DNA from 2 places in the Lactobacillus kullabergensis genome. Region 2 is predicted to be linked to the other one. Evidence: a T-box and tRNA genes for the amino acid it is inferred to sense, from the RefSeq annotation. Region 2 holds a T-box; the other holds one or more tRNA genes.

Region 1 (7,604 bases), 810 kb from region 2:
TAGTAAGATAATAAACGCTGTCGGGGAAGACGGCAAAAAGCTCCCAGAAAAAAGTGCTTGACAAAAGCGGCTGAATCTGGGAGAATAAAAAAGCTGTTTTAAAGAAGGCAGCAGGTAGTACCTTGAAAACTGAACAATGTTTTCGCAAAAATGTGCGGGTTTAACAGAACCCAAAACAAAAGAGCGAAGTCAATTTCGCAAGCAAATAAATCCGAGATGCGAATCTTGGAACGAATGAGCAAACATTCAAACAAACATTAAAAAATGAGAGTTTGATCCTGGCTCAGGACGAACGCTGGCGGCGTGCCTAATACATGCAAGTCGAGCGAGCAATCTTAACGGAATACTTCGGTAGGAAGTCAAGAGCGCGAGCGGCGGATGGGTGAGTAACACGTGGGCAACCTGCCCTATAGCTTGGGATACCACTTGGAAACAGGTGCTAATACCAAATAAGCAGCAAGAGCGCATGCTCAAGCTGGGAAAGGCGGCTTTAAAGCTGTCACTACAGGATGGGCCCGCGGTGCATTAGCTAGTTGGCAAGGTAACGGCCTACCAAGGCGATGATGCATAGCCGAGTTGAGAGACTGACCGGCCACATTGGGACTGAGACACGGCCCAAACTCCTACGGGAGGCAGCAGTAGGGAATCTTCCACAATGGACGCAAGTCTGATGGAGCAACGCCGCGTGAGTGAAGAAGGTTTTCGGATCGTAAAGCTCTGTTGTTGGTGAAGAAGGACAGGGAAAGCAACTGGTCTCTGTTTGACGGTAATCAACCAGAAAGTCACGGCTAACTACGTGCCAGCAGCCGCGGTAATACGTAGGTGGCAAGCGTTGTCCGGATTTATTGGGCGTAAAGCGAACGCAGGCGGGAGAATAAGTCAGCTGTGAAAGCCCTCAGCTTAACTGGGGAACTGCAGCTGAAACTATTTTTCTTGAGTGCAGAAGAGGAGAGTGGAACTCCATGTGTAGCGGTGGAATGCGTAGATATATGGAAGAACACCAGTGGCGAAGGCGGCTCTCTGGTCTGTAACTGACGCTGAGGTTCGAAAGCATGGGTAGCGAACAGGATTAGATACCCTGGTAGTCCATGCCGTAAACGATGAGTGCTAAGTGTTGGGAGGTTTCCGCCTCTCAGTGCTGCAGCTAACGCATTAAGCACTCCGCCTGGGGAGTACGACCGCAAGGTTAAAACTCAAAGGAATTGACGGGGGCCCGCACAAGCGGTGGAGCATGTGGTTTAATTCGAAGCAACGCGAAGAACCTTACCAGGTCTTGACATCTAGTGCCAGTCCTAGAGATAGGATGTTTCCTTCGGGAACGCTAAGACAGGTGGTGCATGGCTGTCGTCAGCTCGTGTCGTGAGATGTTGGGTTAAGTCCCGCAACGAGCGCAACCCTTATTATTAGTTGCCAGCATTAAGTTGGGCACTCTAATGAGACTGCCGGTGACAAACCGGAGGAAGGTGGGGACGACGTCAAGTCATCATGCCCCTTATGACCTGGGCTACACACGTGCTACAATGGTTAGTACAACGAGCAGCGAACCTGCAAAGGCAAGCGAATCTCTGAAAGCTAATCTCAGTTCGGATTGCACTCTGCAACTCGAGTGCATGAAGCTGGAATCGCTAGTAATCGCGGATCAGCACGCCGCGGTGAATACGTTCCCGGGCCTTGTACACACCGCCCGTCACACCATGAGAGTCTGTAATGCCCAAAGCCGGTAGGATAACCTGCAAAGGAGTCAGCCGTCTAAGGCAGGACAGATGATTAGGGTGAAGTCGTAACAAGGTAGCCGTAGGAGAACCTGCGGCTGGATCACCTCCTTTCTAAGGAAAGAGCAAGCCGAGACGGAGAGCAGGAATGCTAAGAGAAGTCCGGCGAGCGCACGGAAGCACATGAGTAGGGAAGACATTGTTTAGTTTTGAGGGTAATACCTCAAACGAGTTAGTACATTGAAAACTGAATATAATCCAAGAAAAAACCGAGAAACAATCAAAAGAGAAGAGATTGCCAAAGAGCGACCGAGAGAGTATCTTGAGTAAGGTCAAGTAAAGAAGGGCGCACGGTGAATGCCTAGGCACAATGAGGCGAAGAAGGACGTGACGAACCACGAAAGGCTTCGGGGAGCGGTAAGTACGCAGCGATCCGGAGACATCCGAATGGGGGAACCCAATGCATGCAGATGCATTACCAGGCGGTGAACAAATAGCCGTATGGGGCAAGACGCAGCGAACTGAAACATCTAAGTAGCTGCAGGAAGAGAAAGAAAAATCGATTTCCTTAGTAGCGGCGAGCGAAGAGGAAAGAGCCCAAACCAGATGATTTATCATTTGGGGTTGTAGGACTGCAATAAGGCAGCGCAAAGGATAGCAGAATTATCTGGGAAGGTAAGCCAGAGAGGGTGAGAGCCCCGTAAGCGAAATCCGGAGCGCGCCGAGCAGGATCCTGAGTAGGTCGGGACACGAGGAATCCCGATTGAAGCAGCGAGGACCATCTCGCAAGGCTAAATACTACATTGTGACCGATAGTGAACCAGTACCGTGAGGGAAAGGTGAAAAGAACCCCGGGAGGGGAGTGAAAGAGAACCTGAAACCGTGTGCCTACAAATAGTCAAAGCCCATTAAAGGGTGATGGCGTGCCTTTTGTAGAATGAACCGGCGAGTTACGTTAGCTAGCGAGGTTAAGTCAGAAAAGACGGAGCCGGAGCGAAAGCGAGTCTGAAGAGGGCGCAGCAGTTAGCTGACGTAGACCCGAAACCAAGTGACCTACCCATGACCAGGTTGAAGGTGCGGTAAAGCGCACTGGAGGACCGAACCCACGTAAGTTAAAAATTGCGGGGATGAGTTGCGGGTAGCGGTGAAATTCCAAACGAACTTGGAGATAGCTGGTTCTCTCCGAAATAGCTTTAGGGCTAGCCTGGTGCCAGGACGATCATGGAGGTAGAGCACTGTTTGGACGAAGGGCCCGTCAGGGGTTACTGAATTCAGATAAACTGCGAATTCCAGAGATCGGGGCACTGGAGTCAGACTGCGAGTGATAAGATCCGTAGTCGAAAGGGAAACAGCCCAGATCACCAGTTAAGGTCCCCAAATCTATGCTAAGTGGAAAAGGATGTGGAGTTGCGTAGACAACTAGGATGTTGGCTCAGAAGCAGCCATCATTAAAAGAGTGCGTAATAGCTCACTAGTCGAGTGACGCTGCGCCGAAAATTTACCGGGGCTAAGCATAGTACCGAAACTGTGGATGTGCAGGAATGCACGTGGTAGGAGAGCGTTCTAAATGCGGCGAAGCTTAACTGAGAAGATAAGTGGAGCGTTTAGAAGTGAGAATGCCGGTATGAGTAGCGCAAGACAGGTGAGAATCCTGTCCGCCGAAAGACTAAGGTTTCCTGGGGCAGGCTCGTCCGCCCAGGGTAAGTCGGGACCTAAGGCAAGGCCGAAAGGCGTAGTCGATGGACAACAGGTAGAAATTCCTGTACTGCGCAGCTTCGTTAACAGCGAAGGAGGGACGCAGGAGGCAAAGAACGCATGGCGCTGGAAGCCATGTTCAAGCGTTAAGTGTGGTAATGAGTCAAATGCTTGTTGCCGAAAAGCACAAGGCGTGATGAGGAGCGAAATCAAAGTAGCGAAGGTTCAAGCGTCACACTGCCAAGAAAAGCTTCTAGCGAGAAGCTGCGTACCCGTACCGCAAACCGACACAGGTAGTCGAGTGGAGAACACTCAGGTGAGCGAGAGAACTCTCGTTAAGGAACTCGGCAAAATCGCCCCGTAACTTCGGGAGAAGGGGTGCTGGTGCAACAGCCAGCCGCAGTGAATAGGCCCAAACAACTGTTTATCAAAAACACAGGTCTCTGCCAAGTCGTAAGACGACGTATAGGGGCTGACACCTGCCCGGTGCTGGAAGGTTAAGGAGAGCTGTTAGCGCAAGCGAAGCAGCGAACTGAAGCCCCAGTAAACGGCGGCCGTAACTATAACGGTCCTAAGGTAGCGAAATTCCTTGTCGGGTAAGTTCCGACCTGCACGAAAGGTGTAATGATTTGGGCACTGTCTCAACGAGAGACTCGGTGAAATTATAATACCCGTGAAGATGCGGGTTACCCGCGACAGGACGGAAAGACCCCATGGAGCTTTACTGCAATTTGATATTGGGCAGCTGTTAAACATGTACAGGATAGGTAGGAGCCGGAGAAGATAGCACGCCAGTGTTATCGGAGGCAATGTTGGGATACTACCCTTGTTTGATGGCTGCTCTAACCAGGGCCTCTAAGCGAGGCATGGGACAGTGTCAGACGGGCAGTTTGACTGGGGCGGTCGCCTCCTAAAGCGTAACGGAGGCGCCCAAAGGTTCCCTCAGAATGGTTGGAAATCATTCACAGAGTGCAAAGGTATAAGGGAGCTTGACTGCGAGAGCGACAACTCGAGCAGGGACGAAAGTCGGGCTTAGTGATCTGGTGGCACCGCATGGAAGGGCCATCACTCAACGGATAAAAGCTACCCTGGGGATAACAGGCTTATCTCCCCCAAGAGTTCACATCGACGGGGAGGTTTGGCACCTCGATGTCGGCTCGTCGCATCCTGGGGCTGAAGTCGGTCCCAAGGGTTGGGCTGTTCGCCCATTAAAGCGGCACGCGAGCTGGGTTCAGAACGTCGTGAGACAGTTCGGTCCCTATCCGTCGTGGGCGTAGGAAATTTGCGAGGAGCTGTCCTTAGTACGAGAGGACCGGGATGGACATACCGCTGGTGTACCAGTTGTCTTGCCAAAGGCATCGCTGGGTAGCTAAGTATGGCCGGGATAAGCGCTGAAAGCATCTAAGTGCGAAGCCCCCCTCAAGATGAGATTTCCCATACGCAAGTAGTAAGACACCTCAAAGACTAAGAGGTAGATAGGCTGGGAGTGGAAGAGCCGCGAGGCTTGGAGCGGACCAGTACTAATCAGTCGAGGACTTGACCAGAGCTTGAAGGCAATCAAGGTTTTTGAAAAGAGGATTATATTTAGTTTTGAGCGTAGAAGCTCAAAGAGAGAGAAAAAGTACGGTGGCAAGAGCAAGAAGGAAACACCTGTAACCATGCCGAACACAGCAGTTAAGCTTCTTCACGCCGAGAGTAGTTGGTGGGAGACTGCCTGCGAGGGTAGGACGCTGCCGTGCTTATGGAGGATTAGCTCAGCTGGGAGAGCATCTGCCTTACAAGCAGGAGGTCACAGGTTCGAGCCCTGTATCCTCCATCTCGAGTCGTTAGCTCAGTTGGTAGAGCATCTGACTTTTAATCAGAGGGTCGACGGTTCAAGCCCGTCACGACTCATGGCCCCATTTTGCGGGTGTGGCGGAATTGGCAGACGCGCTAGATTTAGGTTCTAGTGTTTTCGGACGTGTGGGTTCAAGTCCCACCACCCGTATTCGCCAGTAATATATACCATATTTACATTTTGCCGATTTAGCTCAGTTGGTAGAGCATCTGTCTTGTAAACAGGGGGTCGTACGTTCAAATCGTATAATCGGCATCACATATCGTGCGGAAGTAGTTCAGTGGTAGAACATCACCTTGCCATGGTGGGGGTCGCGGGTTCGAATCCCGTCTTCCGCTTTCATTACTTGCCGGGGTGGCGGAATTGGCAGACGCACGGGACTTAAAATCCCGCGGTTGGTTTCAACCGTACCGGTTCGACTCCGGTCCTCGGCATTTAGTGATGCGCCCTTAGCGCAACTGGATAGAGTGTCTGACTACGAATCAGAAGGTTGAAGGTTCAAATCCTTCAGGGCGCATAATTACGGGAAGTGGCTCAGTTTGGTAGAGCACCTGGTTTGGGACCAGGGGGTCGCAGGTTCGAATCCTGTCTTCCCGATTGTAATCTTTATAAAATGATTGCATTGTTGGCGGTGTAGCTCAGCTGGCTAGAGCGTCCGGTTCATACCCGGGAGGTCGAGGGTTCGATCCCCCCCGCCGCTATTTCCCAGAGCTTGGACCTTTAGCTCAGTTGGTTAGAGCAGACGGCTCATAACCGTCCTGTCGTAGGTTCGAGTCCTACAAGGTCCATAAAGTATGGAGTTTGTTTGTACTTTTATATTTTAAAATCGCGGGATGGAGCAGTCTGGTAGCTCGTCGGGCTCATAACCCGAAGGCCGGTGGTTCAAATCCACCTCCCGCAATATGGTCCATTGGAGCAGTGGTTTATCTCGTCTCCCTGTCACGGAGAAGATCATCAGTTCAAATCTGATATGGACCGTAGGATGGCTCGGTAGCTCAGTCGGTAGAGCAAAGGATTGAAGCTCCTTGTGTCGGCGGTTCGATTCCGTCCCGCGCCATTTATATTAGTGCGGGTATGGTTTAGTGGTAAAACGAAAGCCTTCCAAGCTTTAGTCGCGAGTCCGATTCTCGTTACCCGCTTTTTGGGGCCTATAGCTCAGCTGGTTAGAGCGCACGCCTGATAAGCGTGAGGTCGATGGTTCAAGTCCATTTAGGCCCATTGTGGAGACTTACTCAAGTGGCTGAAGAGGCGCCCTTGCTAAGGGTGTAGATCGGGTTATTCTGGTGCGAGAGTTCGAATCTCTCAGTCTCCGCTGATATAATTAAGAAGACCGTAGATTTTGTTCTAACGGTCTTTTTAATTACTAGATATGGGCTTTAATCAGTTGTTAAATCTTTAAAGGAGTTGTAATTCAGCCTTTTTTGACAATATGTTATAACAATATTGGTATTGCCATAAGTAAAAATTTTAATTGGCGATCCTACGAAAAAAAGTTTAACTTTTTACACAAAACTCTTGCATGATGAATCATAATCCTGTATTATTAATAACGTTGTGATTCAGCAACTTAAAAGGATTTATCGAATCAACTAAATAAAAAATGGTTGACTTTTGGCAATAAGTTCGGTATTATAATTAAGCGTCTTATGGCGTAAGAACGATAAATATGACCCGTTGGTCAAGTGGTTAAGACATCGCCCTTTCACGGCGGTAACATGGGTTCAAATCCCGTACGGGTCATTACCATTCTTGGTATATTTACATTTGGAGGATTACCCAAGTGGCTTAAGGGGACGGTTTTGAAAACCGTTAGACGGTCTTGCCGTGCGTGGGTTCAAATCCCACATCCTCCTTTAATAAAATCGCGGGATGGAGCAGTCTGGTAGCTCGTCGGGCTCATAACCCGAAGGCCGGTGGTTCAAATCCACCTCCCGCAATATGGTCCATTGGAGCAGTGGTTTATCTCGTCTCCCTGTCACGGAGAAGATCATCAGTTCAAATCTGATATGGACCGTAGGATGGCTCGGTAGCTCAGTCGGTAGAGCAAAGGATTGAAGCTCCTTGTGTCGGCGGTTCGATTCCGTCCCGCGCCATCAGCCTGGAGGAGTAGCGAAGTGGCTAAACGCGGCGGTCTGTAAAACCGCTCTCTCTGAGTTCGGCGGTTCGAATCCACCCTCCTCCATAATAGGGATATCGTATAAAGGTAGTACATCGGTCTCCAAAACCGCTAGTGTGGGTTCAATTCCTACTATCCCTGTTTACATTCATGGCGGAATTGGTGAAGGGGTTAACACACCGGTTTGTGGATCCGGCATACATGGGTTCGAATCCCATATTCCGCCCTAGCATTGGGATATAGC
Region 2 (7,604 bases):
CCTTCTTAACGTTAAGAAGCTCATCTACTTTTTCCTTTGTTACAACTTCTGTAATAGGTTCACGTTTTAATTCTTCGTCTACTTCTTTTTTAACTTTAGGCATAATGATATATGTTACTATCAACTGTTGAATAACGGAGAAAAAGTTTCCGGCAGCCCAGTATAAAGCAACTGAACCAGATACAGAGAGGCAGATGAAGAGCGTCATAATGGGATTCATGAGCATCATAGATTGCATTTGCTTCTTTTGCTCTTTGGGAATTCCTACTAATGAAAGATAGCCTTGAGCAAAAGCAAAAATAGTGGCAAACACCGTTACTGATATAGACCTGCTGCTTAGTGAAATACCAAAAAATGACGAACTTGCCAAACTCTTTGAATACATTACAGCATCATAGATTCCGATCATAATCGGGAACTGGATGATTAACGGTAAGCAGCCCATTCCCCCAGTTAATGATAAATGATTTTTAGAATATAGTTCACGCTGCCAGCCGGCTAAAGTCATTTGCTGATCTTGATTTAGATCTTTGCGTTTCATAGTATCCTGAATTAGCTTCATCTGCGGTTGCAGACGTGCCATTTTTTCTTGCTGATTAGTTGATTTCTTTTGTTGATTAAGCATTAACGGCAAAAGAATCATTCTAACTACAAAAGTCATTATGATAATGGCCCAGCCAGCTCCATTAGCTCCACCTATGAGGTTAGAAAAATAGAGCATTATATTTTGCATGGGTTTACCGATAAATTTATAGATTGACCCGTATATAAAGCCTGTTGGCGGTTTATTAACCCCACCATTTTGTGCACAAGCAGTAACAAATAACATGACTGTTAAACAAACAGTAATTAATCCGATATATTTGCGAAATTTTTTCATTCAATTCACCCAATTATTATTTTTTGCCAATAACTAATATAATACATGAAAACCAGTCATTTTGCTTACTTTTGTTAGTTTTTCTTTTTTAATATTTGAAATGCGAGCAAATTGAGAAATATTTTTGGGTAATTCAGCACAAAATTGATTGACTCGGCTTAATTCTGCCTGTAAAGTAATTGTGACTGCCCCGTCACTGTTATTACGAACACTGCCAGTCATCCCCATTTTTTGAGCCAGGTTTAATACGCTCCAGCGAAAACCTACACCCTGGACAATGCCTGAAATGGTTAATTGCCAAGTTTCTCTTGAATTATCAGTTGGATCGCTTTTTCTTTCGCTCTTGTGTTTGTTAAAAAATCCCATAATAATCCTTCCTAGTCCTACTTTCTTGATTTTAACATTTTATCAGCTTGAAATTAAAAATAATATTGATAAATACGAAAGAAGATACCTTAATGTCTAAAAAAATAAGTTCATTAAAAAATAAATTGGTAAAAGAATTAAGTAAACTGAAGCAAAAAAGATATCGCCAAGAAAATGGATTATACGTAATCGAAGGCTTTCACCTAGTCACTGAAGCTCTCAATGCAAACGAAAAGTACAAGTATCTTTTAGGCACTGAAGAAGCTTTAGCTAAGATTCAAGATATTTTTCCTCACTTATTGACAAGTATGAATACTTTCGTAATTAACTCTACTGTTGCCCATCATCTTGCCAGCACTAAAAATTCACAAGATATATTTATGGTTTTAAAAATTACTCAACCGCAAAACTACCATTTTAATTTTGGTAAATGGGTTTTGTTAGACCATCTGGCAGATCCTGGGAATGTCGGTACAATTATTAGGACAGCAGATGCGGCGGGATTTGATGGTGTTGTTTTATCACCTGAAAGTGTTGATATCTATAATCCTAAGACTCAGCGCGCAATGCAAGGAAGTCAATTTCATATCAAGTTAGTTGTTCAAGATTTGATTGATGTAATAAAAGAAATGCAGGATAATGCAATACCAGTATATTCAAGCATGCTGGATCAAAATGCTAGGAAATTACAAGAGCTTGTAAAAGCGCCACAAGTAGGGATTGTTATTGGCAATGAAGCACATGGTGTTACTTCAGAAATAGAAAAAATATGTGATCAGAAACTATATATTCCTATAAAAGGCGAAGCTGAATCATTGAATGCTGCAGTAGCAGCTGGAATCATCATCTACTATTTCTCCTGACTATTAATACTTGTTTTTAGTAAGTATATTTAATATAATAAACACAAAGTAGACACTTTCTTGTGGGAGGACTGTATCATGGCTCAAGGTATTAAGGACAAAAACTGTGCGGGTTGTGGCGCTTCAAATTATGAATACTGCAAACATTTTATTAACGCATTTAAAATCATTGGTAAGAAGTGGAATGGTTTAATCATTAGTTCACTGTGTGCCGGTGATTATATGCGCTTTAAAGATCTGGCACAGTGTGTACTGCCTTGCTCTGACCGTGTTTTGGTCGAAAGATTGAAAGAATTAGAAAAAGAAAATATTGTCAATCGTTCAGTCGACAGCAGAACAAAAATCATTTCTTATAGCCTGACACAAAAAGGTGAGGAATTAAAACCTGTTTTTGACCAAATTCATGGCTGGGCAGATAAGTGGGTTTAAATTTATACATCCACTTGCAAGTTTTTTAAAAAAGATATATTCTATTAACTAATTACAAAGAGTAAGACTAGTAGCAGCATTCATTTAATCAGAGAGACTTTTTTATTGAGCTGAAAGAAAAGTCTAAACAGAACTGTGAATTTCATCTTACTAGTAGAATCTAATCCATTCCGGTATTCACCGTTATCGAAACATGAGTGTGGGCATTTGGTGTCCAAACTAGGGTGGTACCGCGAAGCTTCGTCCCTTTTGGGATGAAGCTTTTTTGTTTGATTTGAAAGGAAAAATTTTATGGACTTATTTGACAGGTTAAAAGAACTGCGTGAAAAAGGTCTTGATGAGATCGATAAGGCTAAAAATGAAGAAAAGTTAAATGATGTTCGTGTTAAATTAACTGGTCGTAAAAGCGAATTGACAACTATTCTTCATTCAATGAAAGATATTGATCCAAGTGATAGACGTGAAGTTGGGCAACGAGTAAATAAATTGCGGGATCTGTTCAATGCTAAGCTGGATGATGCTAAAAATGAAATAGTAGCAACTTTAGTTGAGGAACAACTGGCAAAAGAAAAAATCGATGTTACTTTACCTGGTCGCGAAATGCATCTTGGTACAAAGCATCCAATCAATATCATTTTGGATGATCTCGAAAAATATTTTATTGGCATGGGTTATAGAGTTGTGCAAGGACCAGAGATTGAAACTGATCATTATTGTTTTGAAATGATGAATTTGCCAAAAGACCACCCGGCAAGAGACATGCAAGAAACCTTTTATATAGATTCTGAAGACTTATTACGTTCTCAGACTTCTGGTGACCAGGCACGAGTATTAGAAAAACATGATTTTGCCAAGGGTCCTTTAAAGATGGTAGGACCAGGTAAAGTATATCGTCGTGATGATGATGATGCTACTCACTCACATCAGTTTATGCAAATGGAGGGTCTGGTAGTTGATAAAAACATTACGATGGGTGATTTAAAGGGAACCTTGGAATTAATGGCAAAGCATATTTTTGGTCAAGACCGCGAAACCCGTCTGCGTCCTAGTTACTTTCCTTTTACTGAACCTTCTGTTGAAATGGATGTTTCCTGCTTTAACTGCAATGGCAAGGGTTGCTCAATTTGTAAATATACTGGCTGGATCGAAGTTTTAGGTGCTGGAATGGTTCATCCTAATGTTCTTGAAAATGCTGGAGTTGATGCCAATGTTTATGGTGGTTTTGCCTTTGGCGTGGGATTAGACCGTTTTGCCATTCTTAAATATGGTATTGATGATATTCGTGATTTCTATACTAACGATGTTCGCTTCTTAGAGCAATTCAGTAAGGAGGAAAGATAATGCTGGTTTCATATAGTTGGTTGAAGGATTTTATTGATTTAGACCAAGATCCAAAGGAGTTAGCTGAAAAAATAACACGTACAGGTATCGAAGTAGCCGGTGTCAAGCATCCTGAAGAGGGTATGAAACAGATAGTTGTTGGTCATATTATTGACTGTGAACCAATTGCTGGCACACACCTGAATCTTACTCATGTTGATGTGGGAGAAGATGAATCTCATCAAATTGTCTGTGGTGCACCTAATGTTGCTGCTGGAGAAGATGTAGTGGTGGCTTTACCTGGTGCTCGGATTGCTGGTAATGTAAAAATTAAAAAAAGCAAATTACGTGGAAATGAATCAAATGGTATGATTTGTGGCTTACAAGAAATAGGATTTCCAGATAATTTGGTACCTGAAAAATATGCGAAGGGTATATATGTTTTTCCTAAAGATGCCGATATCAAACCAGGACAGTCCGCATTTGCTCCGTTAGGAATGGATGACTATATTTTTGACTTTGACATTACTCCGAATCGCGCTGATACCTTATCAATGGAAGGCTCAGCTTATGAAGTCGGTGCTATTACTGACACACCTGTCAGAGTTGAAGATATAACCCTTAAGGAAGACGGTCCAGATTGGACAAAAGACTTCACTTTAGATGTTGATCCTGAGCTTGCACCTAAGTTCTATTTACGCAAAATCAGTAATGTGAAAATAGGGGACAGCCCGCTTTGGCTTCAAAGGCGGCTTTGGAATGCCGGCATTAGACCCATTAATAATGTTGTTGACGTGACAAATTATATTATGCTTTTAACCGGCCAGCCAATGCACAGCTACGATGCTCGTGCTTTTAAAACAAATAAGTTAGTGGTTAGAAAAGCTAATAAGAACGAGAAATTGACACTTTTAAACAATAAAGAAGTTGATCTTGATCCTAATGACATTGTTATAACAAATGGTGAAGAAGTTGTGATGATGGCCGGAGTTATGGGCGGTCTTAATTCTGAAATTGAAGCTGATACTACTGATGTTTTGTTAGAGTCTGCTATTTTTGATCCAACCTTAATTAGAAAAGCTGCTCTGCGTCACGCTAATCGGACAGAAGCTTCTAGTCGTTATGAAAAAGGTGTTAATTGGGATGCAACAACCCGGGCATTAGATATGGCTGCTCTGTTACTGCGTAATGATGCTTCTGGAAAAATAAATGAAGGTGTGATTACGGGAAGTAGTGAAGAAAAGCAAGCAGTTCGAATTAAAACAACGATTTCTTACATAAATAAAGTTTTGGGTACTGATATTTCTTCATCAGAAATTGCTACAATTTTTTCCCGCTTGAATTTCAAGGCAGAAATTAATAATGATGAACTAATTGTTGATGTGCCAGCGCGGCGCTGGGATGTAGCTATTCCTGCTGATCTTGTTGAAGAAGTTGGACGTTTATATGGATATGATAATATCAAATCTACACAGCCAGTTTTAGCAGAAACACATGGTGGCTATTCTAAAAAAGAAGAAGCCATTAGACGTATTAAGAATATTGTTCAAGGTCAAGGTTTAATAGAAGCTATTTCTTATTCACTAACTTCACTTGAAAAAGCAATTGGCTTTTCCCAAGAACCTAAGAGGCCAGTTGAGGTCCAGATGCCATTGAATTCAAACCGTTCAACTCTGAGACAAAACCTTATGACAGGTCTTGTAGATGCTGCAGCCTATAATATGGCTCGCAAGCAAAATCAACTGGCAATTTTTGAGCAAGGACGTGTCTATGACTTCGAAAATAATACTTATAATGAACATGAACATTTAGCTGCACTATATAGTGGTAATGTTTATTTTGAAAATTGGCAAAACAATAATGAAAAAATTGATTTCTTTTATGTTAAAGGACAACTTACCAACTTGTTTTTAGCTTTGGGGATTGACACAGATAATGTTGAATACAAGGCTGAAGTAATTATGTATATGCATCCCACCAGAACTGCCGGTATATACATTAAGAACAAATATGTTGGCATGATTGGTATGTTAGACCGCACTGTCACACAATCTAATAAAGCTATGAAGGATAGCGAAATTTATGGTTACGAGTTAAATCTCGATGATATTATTCCACTAATTCTTAACCCACATACTACAGCACAAACTGCGCCGAAATTCCCTGCAGTTGAACGTGACCTTTCAATCTTAGTAGACCAGGAAATTACTAACCAAGCTGTTGAAGATGTCATCAAAGAAAATGGTGGCAAGTACCTCCATGATTTACGCATTATCGATGTATATCGTGGGTCTCACATTGCCGAAGATAAAAAGAGTTTTGCTTATCGTTTAACTTTCCTAAATGAAAATGATACTTTAACCGATGCAATTGTTAACGAAGCAATAAATTCTATTGACTCAAGTCTCGAAAAGCAGCTTAAAGCAGATATACGTTAATGGTTGACTTTAATCGTTAAAGTAATATCATAGATCTTTGCAAAAAGAAATTTAACTTTAAGGAGTGGAAATTTAATGCCTGAAAAATCTTATCCGATGACTGCTGAAGGAAAAGAAAAACTGGAAGCAGAATTAAAAAATCTAAAAGTCGTGAAGCGCCCTGAAGTGATTGAAAGAATTAAAGTTGCTCGTTCTTATGGTGACTTGTCCGAAAACTCTGAATATGACGCTGCCAAAGACGAACAGAGCCATTTAGAAGATCGTATTAGCGTTGTTGAAGAAATGCTTAAGTATGCTCATGTGGTTGACGCTAACTCTAGTGATCCAGATGAAGTTGCAGTGGGTAAAACAGTAACTTATACTGAAGTTGGTGAAGATGAACCAGAAACATATACCATCGTTGGTAGTGATGAATCTGATCCGATGAATGGTAAGATTTCTAACGATTCGCCAATAGCCCAAGCAATTCTAGGCAAAAAAAAGGGTGAAACAGTAACTATATCAACACCTGGTGGTAAATTTGATGTAGTGATCAATAAAGTAGAGGAATAGTTAGCAGTCTTTACAAAAGTGTTTTACTATTTTAGATAAAAAAAGACCAGAGCATATACGTTTTCTTAAATGAATATGTTCTGGCTTTTTTATGCTTTTTCTAGTGACTGGTAAAGTAGCGGTAATCTTTGCTTTTATCAAAGACCACACCTCGAGCATTCTCACCGTTAGAAATTGAAAATTGTGCGTCTGGATATTTTTCCCTGACTTTATCTTCAAGAAAATCTCGTAGCATGTGGTTATTAGCAAGCACAGAACCAGTTAATGCAATTTTCATTGGTTTAGGATCTTCGTAACGATTCATGCCAATAATAATATCACGTGCAAGAAGTTCTGCCTGTTCCTTGATTACTGCTAATGCAAAAGGATTACCTTTATCAGCTAGTTGTGCTACATTAACGGCCATTGACGCAAAGTCAGCGTTTGCTGTCTTATAAAATTTAGCTGTTGCATCATTTAGGTTGTCAACTTTGAACAATTTATTGAACATTGAAATTAGTTCATTTTCTTCTCGTTTGTCCCAACTAAGTAGGGCAGATTTTAAAGCTGACAAAGCAATCGCGTACCCGGAACCTTCATCACCTAAAATGGCGCCATATCCTCCGGTTGTGATAATTCTGCCATTCTGTAAACCATTATAAACTGAACCAGTACCGGCGATCACTAAGCCACCATCTTCACCTTCAAGACCATTATAAAGAGCTAAAAGTGAATCAGTAATTGCTCTGGTTGGTAAGTTATTAGCTTTAGCTGAAA

Evidence for each region. The T-box of region 2 lies ahead of pheS (phenylalanine--tRNA ligase subunit alpha). A T-box ahead of a tRNA ligase gene usually reads a tRNA of that ligase, here a tRNA-Phe.
Region 1: it has a tRNA-Phe gene. The T-box ahead of pheS (phenylalanine--tRNA ligase subunit alpha) is inferred to sense a tRNA for this amino acid. The anticodon was not compared.

What each region holds. Positions count from the first base shown of each region.
Region 1 covers NZ_CP029477.1:464,055-471,658, forward strand. Annotated here, with positions in the region: rRNA gene DKL58_RS02260 (16S ribosomal RNA) at 261-1,826, shown strand; rRNA gene DKL58_RS02265 (23S ribosomal RNA) at 2,043-4,951, shown strand; rRNA gene rrf (5S ribosomal RNA) at 5,030-5,146, shown strand; tRNA gene DKL58_RS02275 (tRNA-Val) at 5,151-5,223, shown strand; tRNA gene DKL58_RS02280 (tRNA-Lys) at 5,228-5,300, shown strand; tRNA gene DKL58_RS02285 (tRNA-Leu) at 5,313-5,394, shown strand; tRNA gene DKL58_RS02290 (tRNA-Thr) at 5,427-5,499, shown strand; tRNA gene DKL58_RS02295 (tRNA-Gly) at 5,511-5,582, shown strand; tRNA gene DKL58_RS02300 (tRNA-Leu) at 5,593-5,678, shown strand; tRNA gene DKL58_RS02305 (tRNA-Arg) at 5,688-5,761, shown strand; tRNA gene DKL58_RS02310 (tRNA-Pro) at 5,768-5,841, shown strand; tRNA gene DKL58_RS02315 (tRNA-Met) at 5,872-5,945, shown strand; tRNA gene DKL58_RS02320 (tRNA-Ile) at 5,959-6,032, shown strand; tRNA gene DKL58_RS02325 (tRNA-Met) at 6,072-6,145, shown strand; tRNA gene DKL58_RS02330 (tRNA-Asp) at 6,149-6,222, shown strand; tRNA gene DKL58_RS02335 (tRNA-Phe) at 6,229-6,301, shown strand; tRNA gene DKL58_RS02340 (tRNA-Gly) at 6,313-6,383, shown strand; tRNA gene DKL58_RS02345 (tRNA-Ile) at 6,389-6,462, shown strand; tRNA gene DKL58_RS02350 (tRNA-Ser) at 6,467-6,556, shown strand; tRNA gene DKL58_RS02355 (tRNA-Glu) at 6,913-6,984, shown strand; tRNA gene DKL58_RS02360 (tRNA-Ser) at 7,011-7,097, shown strand; tRNA gene DKL58_RS02365 (tRNA-Met) at 7,108-7,181, shown strand; tRNA gene DKL58_RS02370 (tRNA-Asp) at 7,185-7,258, shown strand; tRNA gene DKL58_RS02375 (tRNA-Phe) at 7,265-7,337, shown strand; tRNA gene DKL58_RS02380 (tRNA-Tyr) at 7,345-7,426, shown strand; tRNA gene DKL58_RS02385 (tRNA-Trp) at 7,431-7,501, shown strand; tRNA gene DKL58_RS02390 (tRNA-His) at 7,514-7,586, shown strand; tRNA gene DKL58_RS02395 (tRNA-Gln) at 7,594-7,604, shown strand, end outside.
Region 2 covers NZ_CP029477.1:1,277,105-1,284,708, reverse strand. Annotated here, with positions in the region: gene yidC (membrane protein insertase YidC) at 1-880, opposite strand, end outside; gene DKL58_RS06045 (acylphosphatase) at 914-1,246, opposite strand; gene DKL58_RS06040 (TrmH family RNA methyltransferase) at 1,339-2,109, shown strand; gene DKL58_RS06035 (winged helix-turn-helix transcriptional regulator) at 2,188-2,538, shown strand; T-box leader at 2,587-2,789, shown strand; gene pheS (phenylalanine--tRNA ligase subunit alpha) at 2,830-3,879, shown strand; gene pheT (phenylalanine--tRNA ligase subunit beta) at 3,879-6,296, shown strand; gene greA (transcription elongation factor GreA) at 6,372-6,848, shown strand; gene DKL58_RS06015 (N-acetylglucosamine kinase) at 6,949-7,604, opposite strand, start outside.